DNA from 2 places in the Thiomicrorhabdus sp. genome. Region 1 is predicted to be linked to the other one. Evidence: predicted binding sites of a transcription regulator. Region 1 holds the regulator's gene; the other holds the start of a gene.
What was found. Region 1 encodes FNR, which switches genes on or off when oxygen is low (the NO sensors DNR and NnrR bind a similar motif). Its sites were predicted from a motif close to TTGATNTANATCAA; they were not measured.
Positions count from the first base shown of each region.

Region 2: the regulator FNR is predicted to act here: its motif matches at 2,922-2,935, upstream of ccoN (cytochrome-c oxidase, cbb3-type subunit I).

Region 1 is NZ_OY759719.1:2,338,374-2,350,824, forward strand. Features, by position in the region: gene flgA (flagellar basal body P-ring formation chaperone FlgA) at 1-153, shown strand, start outside; gene flgM (flagellar biosynthesis anti-sigma factor FlgM) at 272-580, shown strand; gene ACORJQ_RS10565 (flagellar protein FlgN) at 590-1,078, shown strand; gene ACORJQ_RS10570 (PilZ domain-containing protein) at 1,349-1,939, shown strand; gene ACORJQ_RS10575 (hypothetical protein) at 2,124-2,411, opposite strand; gene ACORJQ_RS10580 (LPP20 family lipoprotein) at 2,487-3,029, opposite strand; gene ACORJQ_RS10585 (hypothetical protein) at 3,100-3,345, opposite strand; gene ACORJQ_RS10590 (hypothetical protein) at 3,361-4,527, opposite strand; gene ACORJQ_RS10595 (penicillin-binding protein activator) at 4,629-6,062, opposite strand; gene pepN (aminopeptidase N) at 6,115-8,427, opposite strand; gene ACORJQ_RS10605 (hypothetical protein) at 8,433-8,756, opposite strand; gene pal (peptidoglycan-associated lipoprotein Pal) at 8,850-9,386, opposite strand; gene fnr (fumarate/nitrate reduction transcriptional regulator Fnr) at 9,739-10,482, opposite strand; gene ACORJQ_RS10620 (PfkB family carbohydrate kinase) at 11,063-12,256, shown strand; gene rlmB (23S rRNA (guanosine(2251)-2'-O)-methyltransferase RlmB) at 12,404-12,451, opposite strand, start outside.
Region 2 is NZ_OY759719.1:174,482-186,932, forward strand. Features, by position in the region: gene ccoP (cytochrome-c oxidase, cbb3-type subunit III) at 1-207, opposite strand, end outside; gene ACORJQ_RS00700 (cbb3-type cytochrome c oxidase subunit 3) at 228-368, opposite strand; gene ccoO (cytochrome-c oxidase, cbb3-type subunit II) at 417-1,247, opposite strand; gene ccoN (cytochrome-c oxidase, cbb3-type subunit I) at 1,331-2,761, opposite strand; gene hisB (imidazoleglycerol-phosphate dehydratase HisB) at 3,215-3,802, shown strand; gene hisH (imidazole glycerol phosphate synthase subunit HisH) at 3,804-4,442, shown strand; gene hisA (1-(5-phosphoribosyl)-5-[(5-phosphoribosylamino)methylideneamino]imidazole-4-carboxamide isomerase) at 4,462-5,202, shown strand; gene hisF (imidazole glycerol phosphate synthase subunit HisF) at 5,257-6,030, shown strand; gene ACORJQ_RS00735 (phosphoribosyl-ATP diphosphatase) at 6,027-6,368, shown strand; gene ACORJQ_RS00740 (histidine triad nucleotide-binding protein) at 6,409-6,732, shown strand; gene tatA (Sec-independent protein translocase subunit TatA) at 6,927-7,175, shown strand; gene ACORJQ_RS00750 (Sec-independent protein translocase subunit TatA/TatB) at 7,245-7,703, shown strand; gene tatC (twin-arginine translocase subunit TatC) at 7,710-8,813, shown strand; gene ACORJQ_RS00760 (thioredoxin domain-containing protein) at 9,034-10,665, shown strand; gene ACORJQ_RS00765 (zinc metallopeptidase) at 10,725-11,411, shown strand; gene ACORJQ_RS00770 (PAS domain-containing protein) at 11,503-11,874, shown strand; gene ACORJQ_RS00775 (cation diffusion facilitator family transporter) at 11,910-12,451, opposite strand, start outside.

The DNA.
Region 1 (12,451 bases):
ATTATTACTCGTATTGGTGGCATTGAGGTAAAAACCAAAGGTACCGCTTTAGATGATGCGGTGGCTGATGAACAAGTTCGTGTTAAAAACAATGCATCTGAAAAAATCATTAAAGGCATAGTTATTGCTCCTAACGCAGTATTGATTCCATAAACTTTTTTAGAAAAATAAGTATTTTTTTCTAAAGCTTTCTAATATCTGCCGTTACAAATATTAGAAACAATACACAATACTGTTAAAATGACAGTAAATACTAGGTGAGGCTAGAGAAATGGACATTAAAAATTTAACGACAAGCGTCGCGGCCAATAGAGCTAATGACTCGGTTAAACCGCAGCTAAAAGGCATGGAAGAAGGCAATAAACAACTTTCTTCAACTGCAAACACTGATAAAGTCACGCTAACCGATGTTTTGTCTCAAGTAATGGATTTAGAGACTCAATCTAAAGACGTAAACATAGATAACTCAGCAAAAGTAGCCGCTATCAAAGCAGCTGTGCAAGATGGTTCATACCAGGTTGACACTCAAAAAATCGCTGAAAAACTGATTCAAACTGAAGCACTGTTCGCAAAGGCTTAATTCATCACAATGACTGATCAACTAAACGAATTAAATTCTAATCAATTTCCCTCACAGATTGAGGAATTAGTTCGTTTATTGAATCAGTTTTCTGATGTACTTGATACAGAATCAAACTGTATTAAAAAAAACCTACCTGAAAAACTTATTGAAAATGCTCAAAATAAAAATGCCTTAGCTGATCAGTTGAGCAATGCAACTAATCGCATTGAAAAACAACTTGAACCTTTGAACTTAACTCTAACCACATTAATTGATCACAACAGTTTTCAGATGCTTAGTGCCAACACGCAAGCAAACATTAGAGACTTAATGGTTAAAATTAAAGACTGTCATGATAAAAACCTTGCCAACGGCATGTCAATTCAAATGCTTAGCAATATCAACAAGCATGCTTTGGATTTAATCTCAGGAAAGCCGCAAGATTTAAAGCTCTATGGTTCAAGTGGCGAAAAAACCAATAGCAGCAGTTCTCAGGGCTCTCTAGGTAAAGCTTAATAACAAAAAATTCTTTTTGAGAATTTCATAAAAACCGCATTACCTTTTTCTTTAATTCCTTTCAAAAGAAATCCCCTAAAGATAAACCCTGGCGTATTTAATGCTTATTCAAGCTTTATTAAACACTTATTCTTTAAAATAGAATCTAAATAATTTTTTATGATTAAAGAGACTTTAGTGTTAAGAGTTATTTTGTAATAAACTAACGCAATCCATTATTGAGCCATAAATAATATGCTCAGCCTTTTGATATGATTTAGAGAGACCACTATGCGTAAAGACCAACGTTCTTATTACCGAATTGATGTCATCATGCCATGCAGCTACCGTATTTTGTCACAGGAAGAGGCTGAAAATACTTTACTGCCCACTTCTCCAGATGCTAAGTACATTGAAGATTACTTTATGGAAAACTTGACTCAGTTAGATGAACAAATCAATGAAGTCATCTCACATATTAATCAAAAAAGTTCTCTTCTAGCCACTGCGTTAACCGCAATGAATAGTAAAATCAATTTCTTACTACAAACGGTAGATGAGAAACAGCTCTCTAGAGCAATTCCGCAAAGATTAGTGAATTTAAGTGGAAGCGGTGTTGCTATTGATGTAGAAGAAGATGTTCAGATGAGTGATAAGGTTGATTTACTGATTAAACCTCTACCAAATGAATCTCCAATCCTCGTGCGTTGCAATATTATAAAAATCACACCATTAGCAGATGGATCTTCAACAGGCTCTACAATTGCCTTAGAATATACCTCTCTTTCAGAAGATGATCGAAGAAAACTTGTCTATTTTGTTCAAGCTAAAGAAATTGAGTTTGCTCAGAAAAAACGCAATAAAGAAGAAAAAAACAAATAAACGCTTTTCATTATAAGCAATCCTCTTATAAGTTAATTAACGACCCAGTTTTAATTCAGACACAAAAAAGCCCCTTAGTTGAATTGAAAAAATTCATTTTAACTAAGAGGCATTTTATAAATTTTGAGTAATTTGAGTAATCTAAATATTGGCTTGTGGGTATTAACTTACTAACGTTATTAAATTATGGATAAGCATAACGCTTATCACGTCTTTCTGCCTTTTTAGGTGAGTTTTGATCTTTTAACAACCCAGAAAGCTTTTTTTCTAAAGCTTGAATCTTAGCCAATCCTCTATCTACTTTTAAAGCATTGTCTTTTTGTGATTCAGCAGAGTCTTTAATAACCTTATTCTGCTTTGCCACCTTACTTTCTAGTATACGAACTCGCGTACTAATACTTGCCGCATCAGCGACACTTTGCCACATAAACAAAGATAATAACAAACCTACTAAGACTTTTTTAATCTTCATGTCATCACACCTTAATGTCCCTTACCCATTAACTAAATATCAAATATTTTTTGGATATATAGCTATAAGGCAATCTTAGTAAGAACTTATTTTATAAGCGGCTTCAGGCTCTACAGCTTGCGTCTTTGAGCTCGAGTAAATAAAAGCCTCTTCAAAGAATTTTTTATCTACATAAACCTCTAATACAGTTTCATAGTTTTGATCAGCCATTGGAGTAACACTTACCACTCTAGCTCCTCTTACCACAGCATTAACACGAGCTCTAAAGCTATCATTTTTTGCCGTTAAGGTAGAGACAGATGTATTACTGTCAATTTTAATACCATATAACTGTTCAGCAAGCGCTCTATAAGCATCCAATTTAGAAGCTCGAATTGCCATTAAACGTCTTTGCCCAGGAGTGTAAGCAGCGTAGGTACTTTCTGCCCCATAACCAATACCTGTAATCTTTAATAATTCAGCCTTTTTCTCAGGTTGGTGCTGTGGAACAACTTGAACCGGAGCTGCCTGCTGAGCTTGGACTGGTGCTGCAGAAGGTGAATCAGACTTAATCTCATTACAACCGGACAGAACAGCTACACTGGCTAACCCTGCTATTAAAAATGAACGTTTTTTCATGGTTTATACTCCACTTTTACTCAAATATTTACTCAAAAATTTAATGTTTATACTTAATCTATTTAGCTATTTAGTTACATTGATTTAGTTTTGCAGAGCAATCTAAATCATTTAAATCGTATTCTTTTGCAAACTGATAATTTCTATTCAATTGCTTAGTTGAATAATAATCAGGTTTTTTCATTGTCCTTACTTCAACCAGACCCACTGTTTGACCAAATTTAACCGTTTTACTTTTAATGTTGGTTAATAAGGAACTATCACTGCAACCTGTTAAAAACATAGTTAATACACAAACGCTTAGTCCTAGCTTCATAAAGAACACCTAAATTTATGGATAAGAATCCGTAACCGACTGGTCATACATACCTCCATCAGGAGCACTGTATTGGTATCTTTGTTTATTGGCGGCTTCTTTGGCCTTTTCTTCTTTGGCCATTTTTTCAGCTTGCTCTAATAAGACCTGTTTCTCTACCGTTTTAACACTATGTATTAAAGAATCGTACTGTGCCTGAATTTTTTTCACTCGGCGATTCACTTCATCAATACGTCTTTGAGCAGTAATTAACTTCTTATTTACCGAACTCACTTTACTCAGCAATGCAGGATCTTGTGATACTGTATTTTTTATCGCCTCAGTATGCGTTACAGCAGTTACTGCAGCTGGATTAACCATTGGTGTAGTGCCATGTGCTCCTTGATTTGCCATATGCGCATTACTAGCGTGACTACCAGGCTTGTTTTGATTTCCTAAACCGAGAGGATCAAGTACTTCATTTTGTGCCGCCTTACCAACGCCGCCACCCACTTGACCGATATCAGCAGAAAGTTGTTCAAATTGAAATGCTAAAGCATCCAGCTTTTTCTCTATCGACTTAACACTTTTTTCAGCAGACTTAACAGACTGCCCATTATGTTCGCTTGAGACCTTAATCGATTCAATTAAGGTTTGTGTTTCCTCATCTATACCTGCAGAGGAAGCTGATAAAGCACTCCAAACACCGATACCTATTCCAACAACTGCTAATACACTAAGAATAGAACCAAAGATAATGATAAGTTTTTTTATAGAATCCATATCTGCCGCCATTTTCTTGGAATTTTTTGCTTCTGATGCTGAGTCTCGTTTTGCGAGAATCTCGTCGTTTATAGAACGATCCTTAGTATTATCAATTTTAGAATCTGTACTTTTTTCAGCTTCTACTGATTTTACGGCTGGCTCTCTAACTTCTTTAGACTGTAAAACAGGCTCAGAAACACCAATCACTTCAGGTTCGCCATCATCGGTTGCAACTAAATCATCGATGGAATCAAGCAAATCTTCTTCAGTTGCCTTTATATCTTCGGCATTATCAGAAATGTCAAAATCATCAAGCTGATCATCTGGCACAACCTCTTCATCAGCAACTTCTGACACAGCTTCCAGCTCTGCCTCGTCTAATAAAGCATCAATACTTTCAAGATCATTAGGATCAAATGTTTCGTCAGTAGTTGCCACTAATCCTTCCTTAAGCATACTTAGAGTAATAACAAGTTGTTACCACCCAAGGCACAAACTTTATGGGCAAATTAGAGTAATAGATAGATAGTTTGTTTAATTCATTCAGAAAAATTAACAAACTTTTCGAAGACACCATCATCTGCCCAGTAAACATCTGGCAATAAGTGAAATTGTCCATTAGCATCACGAATATAAGTTCCGTTAGCCGTCTCAATCAAGGTATCTACATCAGATGAAAGATTGCTTGATTTGACAATTTCAATCGCCACACGTCCTAAAGCATAAAATAGGCCATTATTAGAAAATGATTGTGATTTTGATTTATTGTTTGTCATTTCAGTTGACAAAGAGAGAGGTAAAACAGCAAATGTTTCTTGCCATGCATCAAGATGGTTAAGCAAGTAGTTAGCTGACGGGTTCTTACTCGGATACCAAATATGAGTAATGGGTTTAGAGTTTCCAATAAAATTCAAATAAGGTGCAACTTGGATAGCAAGGTTTTGAGGTACAAAAGAAATAACCGCATCTATATCTTTACGAGCTCTTGGCGAAAACTCTAAGTGGGTATGCAATACTTTTTGTAACCAAGCTTTACGAGCCTCAGACTGATTAATATTTAAACCATCATCAATTGCCTGACCAACTGTTTTCTCTATATCTTTAGAAATATAGCTCTCTGCATGTGGATAATTAGACCAGGCCTGTAAAAATGCTTCCTCAAGCTCTTGGGAAGTTGGTTCTGGTTCTTTTAACACCAATACACGCTCATAACCTGCTTGATTAAGGATTTGAAAAACCTGCTCTAAACCCGCTTGTTTTCCTGGAGACAAACTAAATTCATAATTCGTAAAAGAGGTCACATCATTAAAATAAAGTGTTTGAACTCCAGTCTTTAGTTCTTGCCATTGAGCGATTTTTTCTTTTTGCAATGGTCCAAAAATAAAACTCGGATCATAGTATTTTAAAACCTCCCAGGCTTCAAAAGCTGAATCGTAAATAGCTAAATCTAAAGCGATTAATTTGCCTTCAAAACCGGCCTCTGTTAGGCCTTTCTGTAACGCTTTTTGAATACTTGCTCCCACACTGCCATAAACACCAGTCACAGGAAGCACTATAGCAACTACCGCATTTTTGTCATGCATTGGAAAATCAATCGATTTGCCCGATGAAAAAAACGAAAAAAATGATGAGCTTTTCTTAGGAATAGACTCAACATATTTTCTTAATCTTTCTATTCGCGCTTGAAAACCAGGCAGAATATATTGCTTATCAAGCTGATTTAAATACTGCTTTACCTGCTTTGCATCACCGTGCTTTTGAGACATTTCAGCACGAAGGATCATGATTTCTTGATCTAACCGCTTAACCTGTTGTAATCGAGAACTAGATTGATTTTGCCTATTTTCATTACCCGCATAAGCACCTGATTGTTTTGACCCTTTTAGCAGTTCATCCCACTCACTTGCATAGGCAAAGGTTGCCATAGGCAAAAAAATCACTAGCCAACTAAACATTACAAGCCAAATTCGCATTACAAAAACCTTATTTTATTGATGCCGTATTAGCCATCTATTAACCCATGGCTTAGGTAATATTAAGGGATTTAGACACAATCTCATAAACATCTTTAGATAAGTTATCTGTTTTTAAGATGCTATTTAAGGCCTGTTTCATCATCTCTTGGCGTTGAGTGTCATACCTTTGCCAGTGAGTGAATGGTGCCACAATTCTAGCCGCAACTTGTGGATTAATGGCATCCAGTTTAATCACTTGCTGTGATAAAAAGGTATACCCTTCACCGTCTATACGATGAAAGCCCAGCATGTTTAAACGACCAAATACTCCTAAAACACTTCTCACTCTATTTGGATTGGTATAACTAAAATCTTTAAGCTCTACCAGTGCCTTAACATGTTCTAAGGCATGAATATGATGAGAAGAGGCTTGAAGTGTGAACCATTTATCAAGCACTAAAGAATCCTCTTTCCATTTAGAGTAAAAGCTCTCTAAACAGACTTGTCTTTGCGGGCTATCAGTATGTGACAAGGTTTCTAATGCCGCTAAGGTATCAGTCATATTATGTGCGTTATTAAACTGATTTACGGCTTTATCGATATGATTATCTGCACTCATTAGATAGTTTAAGCAAATATTTTTTAATTTTCGATTAGCAATATCATCTTTTTGATATCGATACACCTCTGAAGAATCACTTAATTCTCTATACAGATCTGTAAAGACCGATTCATAATGATTTGCCAATGCCGTTTTTATCCAGCGGTGGACGTGATAAATTGCATCAACATTAATCTGTTTATATTGCTCACCGATATAAGTGAAATCTGGTAATGTCAAAGCAAGTGCTCTTAATGCATTATCTAAAGAATGATTATTTAAAACACCGCCAAACGCTGCTATAAAGTTCTTAGACAGATGCAAATCTTGTTCATTCTCATAAGCGACAATATTACGACCAATCTCTCTTAAGGCCAAAGACTGCATAGATTCCCATTGCACAAAACTATCGGTATCAAATTGTACCAGGCCTGCTAAATCCTCATCACTCTGCTGATAATCGAGAATGACTGGTGATGTAAAACCTCGTAACATAGAGACAACAGGTTCAACCGTTACGTTTTCAAACTTAACGATTTGTGTATTTTTAGTTAAAGAAACTAATGCTTCATAATCCGTTATCTTAACAAAATCTTGACACGATTCAGAAACCTCTAAAGCCAATGACTGACCTTGTTTTGAGAATAGAGCAAGTTTTACCGGCAATAAAAGTGGCGTGAAGTTATTTTCTAAAGCAGGAATCGTTTGGGTAAATTCAATGGTTAGACTTTGAGCTCGTTGATTATATGAAGTGACTACTGAAAGAACAGGCGTTCCATTTTGTATATACCATTGATGCATTTGAGATAAATCGACATCATTAGCATCTGCCATTGCATTTCTAAAATCATTCACCGTCACAGCTTGACCGTCATGTCTTTTAAAATACAAATCCATTCCTTTTCTAAAACCTTGCTCACCCAGCAAAGAATGGTAAAGCCTTACTACTTCGGCACCCTTTTCATAAACTGTCATCGTATAAAAGTTATTCATTTCAATATACGACTGAGGCTGAATGGGATGGGACATCGGGCCAGCATCTTCTGGAAATTGATTACTTCTTAAACGCTTTACATCTTCAATTCGTTTTACGGCTGGAGAGAGCATATCCGCAGTAAACTCTTGATCTCTAAAGACCGTTAAACCCTCTTTAAGAGTTAATTGAAACCAATCGCGGCAGGTTACTCTGTTGCCTGTCCAGTTATGAAAATACTCATGACCAATTACTGCTTCAATACCTTCATAATCAACATCAGTAGCTGTTTCAGGTTTTGCTAGTACAAACTTAGAGTTAAAGACATTTAACCCTTTGTTCTCCATCGCCCCCATATTAAAATCATCAACTGCAACAATCATATAAATATCTAAATCATAAATAAGACCAAAACGTTCTTCATCCCATTTCATTGATTTGATAAGTGACTTCATAGCATGTTCGCATTTATCTATGTTTTTTGGTTCAACATAAATTCTAAGATCCACATCACGATCATCTAATGTACGGTATGTATCTTGAATATATTCAAGATTACCTGCAACCAGAGCAAATAGATAACAAGGCTTTTTAAATGGATCCTGCCAAACAGCGTAGTGCTTATTATTTGGGAGGTCTCCAGAATCAATCAGATTTCCGTTAGATAGTAATACGGAATTTTCAGATTTGTCTGCAATGATCTTAGTCGTGAATAAAGTTAAAACATCAGGCCTATCCATAAAGTAGGTGATTTTTCTAAAACCTTCCGCCTCACACTGAGTGCAATAATTACCACTTGTACGATACAAACCTTCTAAAGCCGTATTATTTTGTGGGGCGATTCCGTTGTAATCGTTAATTCAAATTCTTCCAGGCCTGGTAAACAAACAATAAGGCTCTCAGTTGTTTGCTGGCATTTTTGTGTAATTTCTTCACTGTTAATGAAAACCGATACTAGTTTTAACTGCTCACCATCCAAACTCAGTTGCGTCTGCTTTGATGAATTAATTATTTTCATAGAATTCGTTACAACCGTTGCTGTCGGCTGTAAATCAAAAGTTAAATAACTTGATTGAATCTCAAGTTTAGGTGCTTGGTAATCAGATAAATAGTGAACTAGTGGGGTATCATTTTTCATAGGTAAACTCGGTAATTTTAAACAAAAAAGCCTCCCTGTCATTATGACAGGAAGGCTTTAAAAAAACAGTTAGCTACTAAACTAAATTTTCAATTAATAAGAAAACTCAGCTCTACGGTTTTTAGCCCATGCAGCCTCGTTATGTCCCTCATCAACTGGGTTGTCTTCACCGAAACTAATAACATTAATACGGCTTGGACTAACACCTTCTGCAACTAAAGCGTTTTGTACCGCTTGTGCACGACGCTCACCTAACGCTAGGTTATATTCACGAGTACCACGTTCATCACAGTAACCTTTGATTGTTACAGATGCGTCTTGCTCAAGATTAAGATAATCAGCATTAGCTTTAATTAACTCATAATCTGAAGGACGAATTTCAGATCGATCAAAATCAAAATGAATTACTTTGCCGTTAATCATCGCTTGCAACTCAGCTTTTTTAGCAGCCAAATCAGCAGCAGCCTGTTCAGCTGCTGCACGTTTAGCAGCTTCAATATCTGTATCAACTTGAGCAACAGCAACCTCTTTACTGTCATCTGAATCATTTTTTGGTGTAGAACTACAACCAACTAAGGCAAATCCTAAAAAACCAACTAAAAATAACTGTGAAATACTTTTTAAAGACATCGTTTTATTCCTAAATTTATAAGTAAATGGATAGTATTAATATACCGAACTTAATGGCAAAAGACCATTAAAAAAGTAAAAATTTAACAAATCAAACTATTAATTAAAAATAAATACTTTTTCTGAAAGAAAATTGAAAGGAATATTAATAAGGAGTGTTAGATAACGTTTTCAGCAAAGGCTAAAAAGACCCCGACCGAAAGGCCGGGTAAGCGGGCTACATTATGAAAAACGTAAATCCAATTACAACGTTTTCATAATTTTATTAGACCATAACTGAGCTTGAATCAAATTGATTGAAATCAATAAAAAACCATATAAATACTAAGTATTCATTTTAATTTATAAAGATTTAACCAACTTCTTTACAAACATCGCAACTACTAATACCAGCCAAGCTTTTTAATGCCGCTTCATTATAAATAATTACTTCTTTTTTCTTCCAGCTAACAATACGTTCTGTATTCAGCTTAGCTAATATTCGAGACACTGTTTCAGGCGTTAGTCCTAAGTACAATGCAACGTCTCGATGCAAAATGCTTAATCGAAATTCATCATAAGCATACCCTCTGCTTCTGTAGCGTTCTGCCATATTCCAAATAAATTGTGCTACACGCTGATCTGCATTCCTCTTGATTAATAACTCAGAATGTAAACGCCCATCTTGCATTTTTTTACTCATAACGGTCATAATTTGATGATTAAGATTTGGTATCTTCATCGATAAATCACTTAATTCTTCATAGGGTAGATTGCACACACTTGTACTATCCAAAGCAACCGCATTGTATAAATAATGCTGATCAACAAGGCCATCAAACCCAACGACATCGCCGGGTAAATAAAAACCATGAACAATTTCTTCGCCTGAATCAGAGTATGAATATAATTTAAGAACTCCTGCACGAATGGCATAAATAGAGTGAAATTTCTGCCCAGCTTCATAGAGAAGCTGGTTCTTTTTTAAAGGGGACTTTCTCTCAACAATATCATCAAGACGATCAACATCTGATTTTTGTAATCCTGTAGGAAAGCATATTTTTTGTAGCCCGCAATTTAAACAACTTGCGTTAAACGCTGATTTGACTTGATTCATAGTAGCCCTAATGAATTATCATTTGATTGGTTTTTTTGGTTTTATATTATTTTTATTGTTCTATTTTTTTGATTGTATCGTTTTTAATCTTTTTGTCATCTTTTAGCGAATATTTTTTCTTCTTTTTGTGCTTATGAACACATAAAGTTATTTAATATTTGGGATTTTTTAATCAAAAAATCATTCTGCTTATTTTTTAAGCAGTTTAATGTTTTTTGGCTAATTTAAAGCACTTAAGGCATTTTTATTAACTTTACACACAAAGTTATCCACAGGTTTTGTGGAAAAGAAAACAAATTATAACAGTCTATAAAATAACTCCATAAGGACACCCTATACCTCTTTATTTACAAGGTGTTACAACATAAACATAAAACTAGTTTTAACTATCGAAAACTAAATCAACATAAAGCATTGTCAAGCTTTTTTTAATTTTATTCACCTTTATACAAAAATCACAAGATCTACACAGTTTGTATACCTATGTTAAAATTCTTTGCAATTTTCTATGGTGCTTTGAAGATTCTTAAACAAAACCTTTAAATCACTACATTCATTAAAAAAATTTGGAAAGCATGACATGTCAAAAATTTTAGGCATCGGAAATTCAGTTTTAGATATCATCTTAACCGTTGACCACCACCCCCAAGAAGATGAAGAGTTACGAGCAAGCAATAAACAAATCTCTACTGGTGGCAATGTTAACAATTCTTTATACGTGCTTAATCAGCTAGGTCACCAAACCGACATTTGCACTACCATTGCAGCAGATAGTGAATCTAAACAACTTTTGTCAGGCCTTGCAGAACGTAACATTTCTACTGAGCATGTTCAAAAATTTATAAAAGGTAGAACGCCAACCTCTTTTGTGACGTTAAATGCAGAAAACGGTCATAGAACCATTGTTCATTTTCGTGATCTGCCTGAAATCAGCTTTGACTTTTTTGCCAAAATAGAAATAGAGGAATATGACTGGTTACATTTTGAAGGCCGTAATATGGCTCAACTACCAGGCATGGTTAATATTGCTAAAACGTTTTTAACCTATCAGCCAATTTCTCTTGAAGTTGAAAAACCTAGAGAAGGTATCGAAACCTTATTTAACAGCGTTAACCTAATCATATTTTCACATCATTATGCTAAAGCGAAAGGATTTGCAAATGGTAAAGAACTACTAGAAAGCCTTGACCTACCAAATGCTAATCTTGTTTGTACTTGGGGAGAAGATGGCGTTTGGTTGAAAGCGCCTGGAGGCTCTATTGAACATGTTGAAGCCGAGCAAGTTAATCCTGTAATTGATACTTTAGGCGCTGGAGATACATTCAATGCTGGCTTAATTCACGCTTTAACAGAAAAACAACCACTTGCTGATGCCGTTAGTTATGCCAGTAAACTTGCTGCCAAAAAATGCCTGCAACCAGGCTTAGATAATTTATTGAAGGCAAATGAGGCGAATAAAGCTTTAGCCAACATTAAACAATTAAGCAATGCTAAAACAACTATTGTGAACGATGCTTCTGGCCGATCATTGGTATTAATTAAATATGAAGATGGTGTGCGTTGCTTTTTGAATAATTGCCCACATCAAGATGTACCTTTAAATGAAGCTTACAAAATTGATGTAAATCCTTTTGAGAAAACCATGAAATGCTCAGTACATGATGCCTATTTTAATATTGAGGATGGTTTATGTATTGAGGGACCGTGTTGGGACGAGTCTCTGACATCAATTGCTATCAAGTTAGATGAAAACGGTGATATTTTCCTGGCTTAAACAACATATTGTTTAAAACATATCCTACAAAAGCAAAAAGCCAATTTACCAGGCCTGGCATGTCCTATGGCCATCTATGACGTGTGAGCATAGGGTAAATTGGCTTTTTAAATACTAATAAAATAAAAATATGTAATTAATTTGCTATTAGGATTTTGCTTTTATAGCTCTTTGTCTAAACGCTTCATAAACGGT
Region 2 (12,451 bases), 530 kb from region 1:
CCAGTCAGCTAAACCTTTTGTAAACTGACCTGTACCATTAGTTAATGGAATAGTTGGATAATAAAGTGCATAGAATACAATCATGATAAAACCCGCGTAAAAAGACAACATCCACCACAATGGTGGCGGGTTATCTAATTCACGAATATCTTCATCCCAAATATGACCAGTGTTCCCTTCATCTGGCCATGGATTATGATGTGCCATATTAAAATCTCCTCAAATGACTAGTCATCGTTTAGTATTTTGTATTTCTGTTCTTCCATTTCCTTACGTTTGCTAGGACGTAATGCCATTGCAAAGGTAATTAACATGCCCAGAAATACAACTACCGTAACGATTAAACCTGCCCAGTCCTGTGTCGTCATAGACGACCAGTCAGTGCTTAAATAACTTTCTAAATTACTCATAAAACCTTATTGACGGTATACTTTGCTGTCATCCAGCTTAACCATCGTTCCAAGTACTTGTAAGTAAGCTACCATTGCATCCATTTCGGTATGACCGGCAATAGCTGCATCCGCATTCTCAATCTCTTCATCTGTATATGGCACACCAAGTGTACGCATAACTGACAAACGTTTCTTCATATCACGCTTTGTACCAAAGAAATCCTTAGATACAAGGTTTTCAGCTAACCATGGGTAAGCCGGCATTACTGACTCAGGAACCATGTCTTGAGGACGCATTAAATGAAGAACATGCCATTCATCAGAGTACTTACCACCTAGTCGTGCAATATCTGGACCAGTTCTTTTAGAACCCCATTGCATCGGGTGATCATACATAGATTCAGTAGCAAGTGAGTAGTGACCATAACGTTCACGCTCATCACGGAAAGGACGAATCATTTGTGAGTGACAAATATAACAACCTTCACGCAAGTATAAATCACGACCTGCAAGTTCTAGCGGAGTGTAAGGACGAACACCGTCGCCTGCTTTCCAATCGCCAATAACCCACTTGCCATTTTTATCCTGCTTGTAAAGGGCTTTGTCTGACACTATTTTACCATTAGCATCTTTAGTGAATGTACGCTCCCAAACTAATTCTGGAAACTTTTCATTCTTAGCATTACCGTATTTATCTGTTTTTTCAGTGTAATCTACAGCTGACTTGAGATAAAACAACGGTACGATTTCAACGATACCAGCAATCGAAACTGCTAGAGCTGTTGCCAGGAATAAAGCAAAGATATTACGCTCTAACCCTTCCTGGATATTTTTTGGTGCTTGATTATCTGACATGAGTTTGTGCTCCTCAACTCATAAATTTTTCAATTTAAGCAACGAAATATAAGATATGTCGTTGCTTAATATGACTTACTACTTTATGCGTGTGCTTCTACTGTATTAGTCGCTTTAGCATTTGCCATACGAATCGTCATAACAACGTTGTATAACATGATTACTGCACCACTAAAGAACAATAACCCACCAAATGCACGCATCGCATAATAAGGGTGCATAGCTGAAACTGATTCAGCAAAAGTATATGCAAGAGTTCCGTACTCATCATAAGCACGCCACATTAGACCTTGCATAATACCTGATACCCACATCGCAACGATGTAAAACACTGTACCAATAGTAGCTAGCCAGAAATGGAAGTTAATTAACTGCATTGAATACATTTCAGTTTTCCATAGTTTCATTACCATATGGTAAATCGCACCGATAGAAACCATTGCAACCCAACCTAACGCACCAGAGTGAACGTGACCAACTGTCCAATCTGTATAGTGAGAAAGAGCGTTTACAGTTTTTGCAGCCATTACAGGCCCTTCAAATGTAGACATTGCATAGAATGCTAAAGAGATAATTAAGAAACGCAAGATATAATCTGTACGTAATCTATCCCAAGCACCTGAAAGCGTTAACATACCGTTTAAGGCACCACCCCATGAAGGGATGATCATTGCTAATGAAATTACTGCACCTAAAGAACCTGTCCAATCTGGAAGAGCTGTGTATTGAAGGTGGTGAGCACCTAACCATACATAACCAAACATTAATGCCCAGAAGTGAATTACAGATAAACGGTAAGAGTAAATAGGACGTTGTGCTTGCTTAGGTACAAAGTAGTACATAATTGCAAGGAAACCTGCTGTTAGGAAGAACCCAACTGCGTTATGCCCCCACCACCATTGAATCATGGCATCTTGTACACCAGCAAACATTGAGTAAGAACGGAACATTGATACTGGAATTGCTAAACCGTTTACAACATATAAATATGTGATTGCAATCATCATACCTAAGAAGAACCAGTTAGAAACATACACACTTGGATGCGTATCTTTGTTACGTGATGCAATTGTCATTACAAAGTTAAATGTATATAAAGTCCACACGATAGCAATTGCAATTGCCATTGGCCATTCTTGTTCATGGTATTCTTTACCAGTTGTCATACCTAATGCGATAGACGTTACTGTTGCCAAAAGACCAATTGTGAACAAAATTGCTGTCCACCAAGCCAAGCCATTGCTCCAAAGCTTTACACCGTTGGTTCGCTGAACCGTATAAAATGCTGTTGCCATTAGCGTCATACCACCAAATGCAAAGATTACCGTGTTCGTATGAACAACACGTAAACGAGCAAAAGTGATTTCCGCAATATCTAAGTTTAACGCAGGCCACGCAAGTTCTGCTGCTGCATAAGTACCAATCATAGTACCTAGCACCAAGAAAACAATTGCACCTACTGTTAAATACTTAACCACGCCATTATCATATTGTGGTTTTACTGTAGTATCCATCAGTCGGATCCCCTTTATAGTCTTAATATTCTGCCCTTATCTATCATTAAATTACCGCTCAAAACAAACAATAACTTAACGGACCATTCTAGATAGAGACTCCTCAACGGGCATTATACCTGTATTGAAGCCATATCTCAGCCATAAACACTTTAAAAAGTTAACTCACATCAAGAAAGCTTATAGAATTAAACTTAAAAAACACCTATATAGAAATAGACACTTTAAAAAAATCTCTCGAATTATCCCAAAATACGGGCTTTGTTGATAGTAAAAAAAACTTATAGGGGTCCTCAAGATTTTTTTATGGAACACTTTTTGTAGGGCTATTCAAATATAAATTAAATCAACCTTAACTTACGACTTGCTTTAGAAAGTATAATTAGTACTGGACATACCCAATAAAGACATTTTCAGTTATTATATTGGCAACTTTATATTAGGAACTCTGTTATGCGAACTGCAAGCGTTGAACGCAATACCCTAGAAACCCAAATTCAAATTACCATCAACCTTGATGGCGAAGGCAATGCAAACTTAGAAACAGGTGTACCTTTTTTTGAACACATGCTTGACCAAATCGCTCGTCACGGAATGATCGATATTGATATTAAAGCTAATGGTGACAATCACATTGATGACCACCATACAGTTGAAGATGTGGGCATTGCTTTAGGCCAAGCTATTAACAAAGCGGCTGGTGATAAAAAAGGTATCACTCGTTATGGTCACGCTTATATTCCATTAGATGAAGCTTTATCTCGTGTTGTTATCGACCTTTCTGGCCGACCAGGCCTAGAGTTTAACTGTGATTGGACACGTGAACAGATAGGAAACTTTGAAACCCAATTAGTTCTAGAGTTCTTTCAAGGTTTTGTTAATCATTGTAACGCCACACTGCACATTGATAATCTTCGTGGTTACAATGCACACCACCAAGCTGAAACCATTTTTAAAGCCTTCGGCCGTGCATTACGCATGGCATTAAGTCAAGACGACCGCATGACGGGTAAAATGCCTTCGACTAAAGGAACTTTGTAAAATGAACCAAAAGTTAGTCGCCGTTATTGATTATGGCATGGGAAACTTACGCTCTGTTTCAAAAGCGGCTGAGCACGTAGCTCCAAGCAATACCAAAATAATAATCACTAACAACCCCGATGAAATTGCTCAATCTGATGCGGTTATTTTTCCTGGACAAGGAGCAGCCAAAGCCTGCATGTCTGCTTTAGAGCAAACAGGGATGATTCACCCAATTCAACAAGCCGCCAAAGAAAAACCTTTTTTAGGTATTTGCATGGGACTTCAAGTTTTAATGACGAGCAGTGATGAAAACAATGGCATTAAGTGCATGAATGTCATCCCAGGAACGGTTAAACATTTTGATTTTGAAGAAAACAGTCCGCTAAAAACACCGCACATGGGATGGAACCAAATCCATCAAACTCAAGAGCACGCTTTATGGCACAACATTCCACAAGATAGCCGCTTCTATTTTGTGCATAGCTATTATGTTAAGCCTGACCAAGCAGATTATATTATTGGCGAGACCACGCATGGCCTCACTTTTCCATCTGCTCTTAGCCATAACAACTTATTTGCAATTCAAGCCCACCCTGAAAAAAGTGCCGATCACGGCTTACAGCTTTTCAAAAACTTTTTACAGTGGAACGGTCAATAATTTTTAAAGGTTCAAAAAAATGTTATTAATTCCTGCTATCGATTTAAAAGATGGTGAATGCGTCCGCCTTCGTCAAGGCATCATGGAAGATGCAACCGTATTTTCTGGTGACATTGTTGCGATGGCTCAACGTTGGGTTGATCAAGATGCTCGCCGTTTACATATGGTTGATTTAAATGGAGCTTTTGACGGTAAACCCGTTAATGGTGAAGCCGTTTATCAAGTTCGCCAAGCTTTCCCTGATTTACCCATTCAAATTGGTGGTGGAATCCGTGACCTGCAAACGATAGAAGCCTATCTAAATGCGGGTGTAAGCTACTGTATCATTGGTACAAAAGCAGTTCATAATCCAGAGTTTGTAGCTGAAGCTTGTAAAGCATTTCCTGGCCATATAATGGTAGGTTTAGATGCCAAAGACGGCATGGTTGCCATTAATGGCTGGGCTGAAGTTACTGACCATGAAGTAACCCAACTTGGTAAACAATTTGAAGATGACGGTGTTGAAGCGATTATTTATACCGACATTGGTCGTGATGGCATGATGCAGGGTGTAAACATTGAGGCAACACAGGCTTTAGCAAAAGCACTAACTATTCCTATTATTGCATCTGGCGGCATTACCAATTTAGATGACATTCGCAAATTAGCCGAGATTGAAGCAGATGGCGTCACTGGAGCCATTACGGGTCGTGCTATTTATGAAGGCACCTTAGACTTTAAAGAAGGTCAAACTCTTTCAGATCAACTCGCCCCAAAATAATAACCCCAGCTTACCAGGCCTGGTTATTTTAGATTCTTACAAAGGAACTAACCAATGAGTCTTGCAAAACGTATTATTCCCTGCTTAGACGTGGATGACGGTCGCGTTGTCAAAGGCGTACAATTTGTTGATATTCGCGATGCGGGTGATCCCGTTGAGGTCGCCAAACGTTACGATCAACAAGGGGCTGATGAAATCACATTTTTAGATATCACCGCAACCGCACATGAACGCAATACAACAGTACACATGGTAGAACAAGTTGCTAGTCAAGTATTCATTCCGCTTACTGTTGGCGGTGGTATTCGCAGTGTTGAAGATATTCGCACCATGCTCAATGCAGGTGCCGATAAAGTCGCCATTAACTCTGCTGCAATCTTTAACCCAGCATTTGTCAAAGAAGCCGCAGATGCATTTGGCTCACAATGCATCGTGGTTGCCATTGATGCTAAAAAAGTTAGTCAACCTGATGAAGACAACAAGTGGGAAATATTTACCCATGGTGGTCGCAAAGAAACAGGTATTGATGCAATTGATTGGGCAAGAAGAATGGCCTGTTTAGGTGCGGGCGAACTTCTAGTTACTAGCATGGATCGAGACGGTACAAAAATTGGCTTTGATATAGAGTTAACTCGCGCCATTTCTGACAGTGTTTCAATCCCCGTTATTGCTTCTGGTGGCGTAGGTGAACTTTCACACCTTGCCAAAGGCATTACTGAAGGCCATGCCGAAGCCGTTCTTGCAGCCAGCATATTCCATTTTGGCCAACATACCGTAGAAGAAGCTAAACTGGCTATGCAAAAAGAAGGTATTGAGGTGAGACTATGAGCGATATTCTAAAACAAATAGACGAGGTATTAGAAGCACGTAAATTAGACACTCCCGATAGCTCTTATGTTGCGAGTCTCTATGACAAAGGGATCGAAAAGATTCTTAAAAAAGTATCTGAAGAAGCCGCTGAAACAGTCATGGCTGCAAAAGATTTAGAACATAGCAATGATGCTAAAAAAGACCAAGAACACCTTGTTTATGAAATTGCAGACCTGTGGTTTCACACTATGGTACTATTGGCATCTCAAAATCTGTCGAGCAACGATGTGACTACAGAATTACAAAGACGCTTCGGCCTTTCAGGGCATGAAGAAAAAGCCAGCCGCAGCGAATAAAGATCACCGCTCCAGTCAAAATCAATAAAGGATGAGACCCATGAGTACAGCAGAAAAAAGTGTATTTTCTAAAATCATCGATCGTGAAATTCCAGCTGAAATAATTTATGAAGATGACAAATGCATTGTTATTAATGATATCAACCCGAAAGCAAGAGTACACCTACTGGTGATTCCTAAAAAACCCATTCCAACTCTGTTTGATTTAAAACCGGAAGACAAAGACACCATGGGTCATATGATACTTTTGTTACCACAACTTGCACAATCGCAAGGCCTAGATGGATTTAAAACTCAAATTAATACCGGAGAATCTGGCGGTCAAGAAGTTTTTCATATTCACATACACTTACTTGGTAACTAAGATTCCTTACCTTTTTCATAAAAATCTTGGATACATATCTTTACTAAAGCAATTTATCGTATTTTTTAGTGCCAACAAATCATTGAATTTGGTATGATTAGCGGTCACTAAAAAATTCGGCTTTATAAGCAACAAATAAATCCCGTAAAAACTGGCAAACAAGCCACATATTAGATTTTAAATGGAGCAAAACCATGGGCATTAGCATTTGGCAATTACTTATCATCTTAGCAATCGTTTTAGTATTATTTGGTGCAAAACGTTTACGTAACGTTGGTAGCGATTTAGGTGGAGCAATCAAAGGCTTCAAATCAGCTGTAAAAGAAGAAGAAACAAAAACTGCAGAAGAAGACGAGAAAAAGCTAGAGAAAAAAGACGGTGACAATGTTTTTGATGTTGCCGCTGAAGAGAAAAAAACTGAAGAGACAAAAGATAAAGCTTAATTTTAAGCTTATCTTTGAGCACGCAAAATTATGTTTGATATCGGTTTTCTCGAAATCCTGGTTGTTCTGGTGATTGCCTTATTGGTTATTGGGCCTGAACGCATGCCTGAACTTGCCCGTAAGATAGGTCAGTTCATGGGCAAGATGCGTCGTTTTGTCAACTCTATGAAAGAGGAAGGGCAAGTCCAGGAGACACTTCGTGAAATCAAAGATTCGATGAATTTCGAAGAAGAAAAAACCAAAATTGATAATCTTGGAAAAGAGCTTGAACAAGGAATGAATCTTAATGATATTAACCTGGATGATTTTCAGCGACCTTTTGGTGGCGAAGTTGATCCAGCGGAGTCAGTCGGTTCAAACCAGTTTAATAAAGCACCAAGTCAACCAAAACCGCCTGCTCAACCTTCTTTAGACTCTGAAGAAACTAAAGAAAAAAATAACACTACTGACCTAAAGACAGACAGTAGCCCTGCCAACGTTTCAGAACCGACTCAATCGGCTCCTGAAAAAGACACTCAAAAAAGTTAGTCCTTTATGAGTAATGCTGCATTACCACCAAACGATCAAGAAATGACGCTAATTCAACATTTGTTGGATTTAAAGGCGAGTTTGACTCGTGGTATTTTGGCTATTATTGTTTTTTTCATTTTTCTTTTTCCGTTTGCTAACGATATATACACCTATGTATCAGAACCATTAACACGCTATCTGCCTGAAGGCACTAGCATGATAGCAACAGCGGTTGCATCGCCATTCTTAACACCATTTAAACTAAGTTTTGTATTAGCGATCTACTTAGCTATGCCGGTTTTGCTTTATCAGCTATGGCGTTTTATTGCACCTGCACTTTATAAGCATGAAAGACAGTTAGTTGCTCCACTGCTATTTTTTAGCTCATTTCTCTTTTATGCAGGTGGGTTATTTGCCTACTATGTAGTCTTTCCTCTGGTATTTGGATTCTTATCTCAATCCGCTCCAGAAGGGGTCACTATTGCAACGGATATTAGTCTTTACCTAGACTTTGTTATCAAAATGTTCTTTGCTTTTGGTATGGCATTTGAAGTCCCTATTGTGACTATTCTATTGATCCTAACAGGAATGACTAAACCAGAAAAGCTAAGTCATGCACGCCCATATATTGTGGTGGGTGCATTCGTGGTAGGAATGTTATTAACACCGCCAGATGTAGTATCGCAAACCCTGTTAGCGGTTCCTATGTGGCTACTGTTTGAACTTGGATTATTGATTGGTGTTATTGTCGTTAAACGTCGCAACAAAGATAACGACCAAATGGATGATGAAGCTCAAGAAACTCAAGATGAGCAATCAACTAATCAGCCAAAAACAAACACTCAGTCAGATACAAATGCTGCAACTCCAGAGTACGATTTTGACGATCGTTATGCTGATCAAGTTGATGATGATTTAGACTGGGATGCTGAATTTGATAAAATTGATTCAGAAATGTCTCAATTAGAGAAAGACTACGCAAATCGTCAAAAGGCAGAAAAAGAGGATTCTAAAGATGAACCTTCAACGACTGATACCTCAGCAGAAAAGCCTTCTGAATCTGATAAGCCTAAAACTGAATCAACTGACTCTGATAAACCAGAGAATAACAGTCAAAACAAATCCTAAACTCTTAGCCTTTATGGCTGAGGGTTTTAAATTCATAAACACATTCTTTTTGTTATTCTCAAAGCTATTTAATCGCTTTTTCAAACCCCGTTCTAAATCCCTACAACCTATCGCGATATTTTGCAGTAGCTTTTTTATACTGGCGTTTAATGATAGTTACGCTCAAACAAACGATTTCAACAAGAATCAACTGACTAACAACAGTAGCCAATATTTAGCTATGCATGGCAATGATCCTGTTCATTGGCAACAATGGAGTGCCTACATTCTCAAAAAGGCTAAACAACAAAATAAACTGATTTTTATTTCAAGTGGGTATTTTGCCTGCCATTGGTGTCATGTTATGCAACATGAGAACTACCAAAACACTCAAACCGCTCAATTTCTCAACCAACACTTTATCTCAGTTAAAATTGACCGTGAACTTAATCCCGAGCTTGATAAAGCGTTAATTGAATTTGCCCAAAAAACCACCGGGCACGCGGGCTGGCCGCAACACGTCATACTGACACCAAATGGCTATCCTTTTGCTGCATTTATTTATCTGCCAAACAAAGATCTCAATAGCTACCTAAATAGAGTTATTCAGCTTTGGGAAACTCAACCCAATAAAATTAACCAACTCGCAAAAGAGTCTTCTAAACAACAAACCGTTTCTGATTCTCAACAACAACTTAATGGATCTAATCAAATCAATCGTGCTCAATTTAGATCTGCTCTGCTTACACAAGTAAGTTCTGCAAAGGATGATTTTAGCGGAGGATTAAAAGGCACCAGCAAGTTTCCAGAGGCACCACTTTTAAATGCTTTATTGAGTATTAAAGAACTCCCCAAAGAGATAGAAGAGTGGCTTATTTTGACACTTGAACAAATGCAGTCTCAGCATTTAATTGACCATATCAATGGCGGGTTTTATCGTTATACCGTTGATCCGGAATGGCAAACACCACATTTTGAAAAAATGACCTATACCAATGCACTGCTGGCTCAAACCTATTTAATAGCTGGCCAACGTTGGCAACGTAAAGACTTTTTACAAACGGCAGAAAATACACTTAACTACCTACAAACTCAACTCTATTCAGCGGATACAAAACTCTATCAAAGCAGCCAATCGGCATTAGATAGACTCAATCAAGAGGGAGGTAATTACCTTTTTAGTAAACAAACACTGCAAAAACGCCTTAATAAGAATGAATATGAAGCCGTTTACCAGGCCTGGTCACTTGACCAACCCTCTCCTTATGACCTGGGTTGGCTACCAGCTCCATTTAAACCCAATAACACTTGGCAAACGGTTAAGCAAAAACTCAAAACTCCAAGCACACAAATACCTAAAGATACCAAGAGTATTTTAGGTTGGAATGGTCTGGTGCTAAGTACCTTAAGTAAGGCCTACTTAATTCTCAATAAAGAACAATATAAAAAATCTGCAGATCAATTAGCTCAAACTCTTACAGATCTCATTCAAACCCCAAAACCACCGCGTGCCTTATCTCAAAATGGTGAATTTATGGGTGAGGCAAACCTTCAAGACTATGCTTTTATCAAACAAGGATTAACAGATTACCAGGCCTGGTCAAATAACCAGAATACAGCTCTCGCTCTTGATTTTTTAAATCAAAAAATCCCAAATTTATTTTTTGGTGTTACTGGCTGGCGATACGATTCCACCCCCATTCTTCCCCAACAACATGGCGAGCTCGTTATGCCAGACAATGCAATTTCAAGCCCCACCGCAATCGTCAGCTGTTTAAAACCCAAAGTAGCATATCAAGCACAAGCCTTACTTAAAGCTCAAGCCATTCAGTATGCTAGCTATCTAAATAACCTCAACTGTATTAACCGCTAGGTAAATCCCGTAAAATAGCCCTAACTTTTCATTAAATCAAAAATTTTAAAGATTGTTTTATGGGCCTGTTGATTCTTCTTTTTGTTGCATTATTCATCTTGACTACTTTGCCAAGCTTATGGACAAAAGCCATTTTAAATAAATACCGCAAACCTCATCCAGACATCCCTGGCACCGGGCTACAATTTGCCGAACATCTTTTACAAAAATTAGATTTGAAAGGGGTAAAAGTCGAAGAGACGGATCAAGGCGATCACTATGATCCAATAGAAAAAGTGGTGCGTATTTCAACAGCAAATGCTCACAGCAACTCTTTAACAGCCATTACAACAGTGGCTCATGAGATGGGACATGCTTTACAAGATAAAACAGATTATCCCGAACTCAAACAGCGTACAGCATTAATTGAACGTGCGGCCATTATGCAAAAGTTTGCGGGAATGGCACTTATGATCACCCCATTAATGATTCCACTAGCACACACGCCAATGGTGGCATTTTTGACTTTTGGAGCGGGGTTTATTGCGATGGGCGTACCGGTCATCATTCATTTAAGCACCTTACCGGTTGAGTTTGATGCCAGCTTTAAACGGGCATTACCTCTATTAAAAGAGGGAAACTACCTGAGTAAAAAGGACAATAAAATCGCTAAAAAGATCTTGTTTGCCTGTGCGATGACCTATGTAGCAGCCTCTTTATCAAGCCTATTTAATTTATGGAAATGGCTAAAAGCATTAAAGCGTTAAAATAGAATTAAGATAAGCTGTTCAAGCTTGTATTTACCCGAATCACTTAGTATTATTTACGTAATATGTAAGTTTAATGTAGTAGGTAAAAATGAACAGTGATTTAACACTATATACAGAGTTTCTCCATCACATAAAAAAAGCTATCTTTATTGAAGACGAAAACCGCAATATTACTTTATGTAATCAAGCTTTCTGCGATTTATTTGCCATAAAACCTACATCCGGAAGTTATATTAATATCTGTTCAAACCATGGTGAACAATGCAAAAATCAGATTCTCGATCCAAAAAAGTTTATTAGCCGCATTCAGAGCCTTACAATAAATAACTTACCTTTCTTCAATGAATTGATTGAAATGAAAGATGGTACCTTTTTAGAACGTGACTATATTCCTATTTTCAATAGAGACTCTTACTTTGGAAATATTTGGGTTTATAAAAAAATCATAAATATAACTTAATAAAAATGAGATTAACGATTTAACAAAATAGCCACTTAAACCGAGATCTCAGTTTCTAGCTGCAAGGTTACGTGATGCACTTTATGTGTATCAAATAGATATTGTTTTACTTCTGACAAGGTTTCGTCATTGATGTGTTGCAGATCAGTTTTGGCGTGCAAAGTCATCATAACTTGCTCTTCGGCTATCGCCCAAAGATGAATATGATGTACACAAGTTAAAAATGTAAAGTGCTTTTCTAAATCGGTTTTTATTGCCTGAATTTCATAGCCTGCTGGCACGCCTTCTAATAATATATGAGCTGACTCTCTACTTAAGCGATACGCCCCCACTCCAATTATGACAGCAATTAATAAAGATAAAATTGGGTCAATTGGCATCCAACCGGTGTAATAAATCAAAATCGCCCCACCAATTACGGCAACAGAACCTAATGTATCACCCAAAAAGTGTAAGGTTGCCCCACGCATATTCATATTGTGCTGGTCACCTGAGTGCAAAATCCAAAAGACGATTAGATTATTAAGCAAACCAATCAAGGCAATCACAAACATCTCTTTACCCATAACCTCTTGCG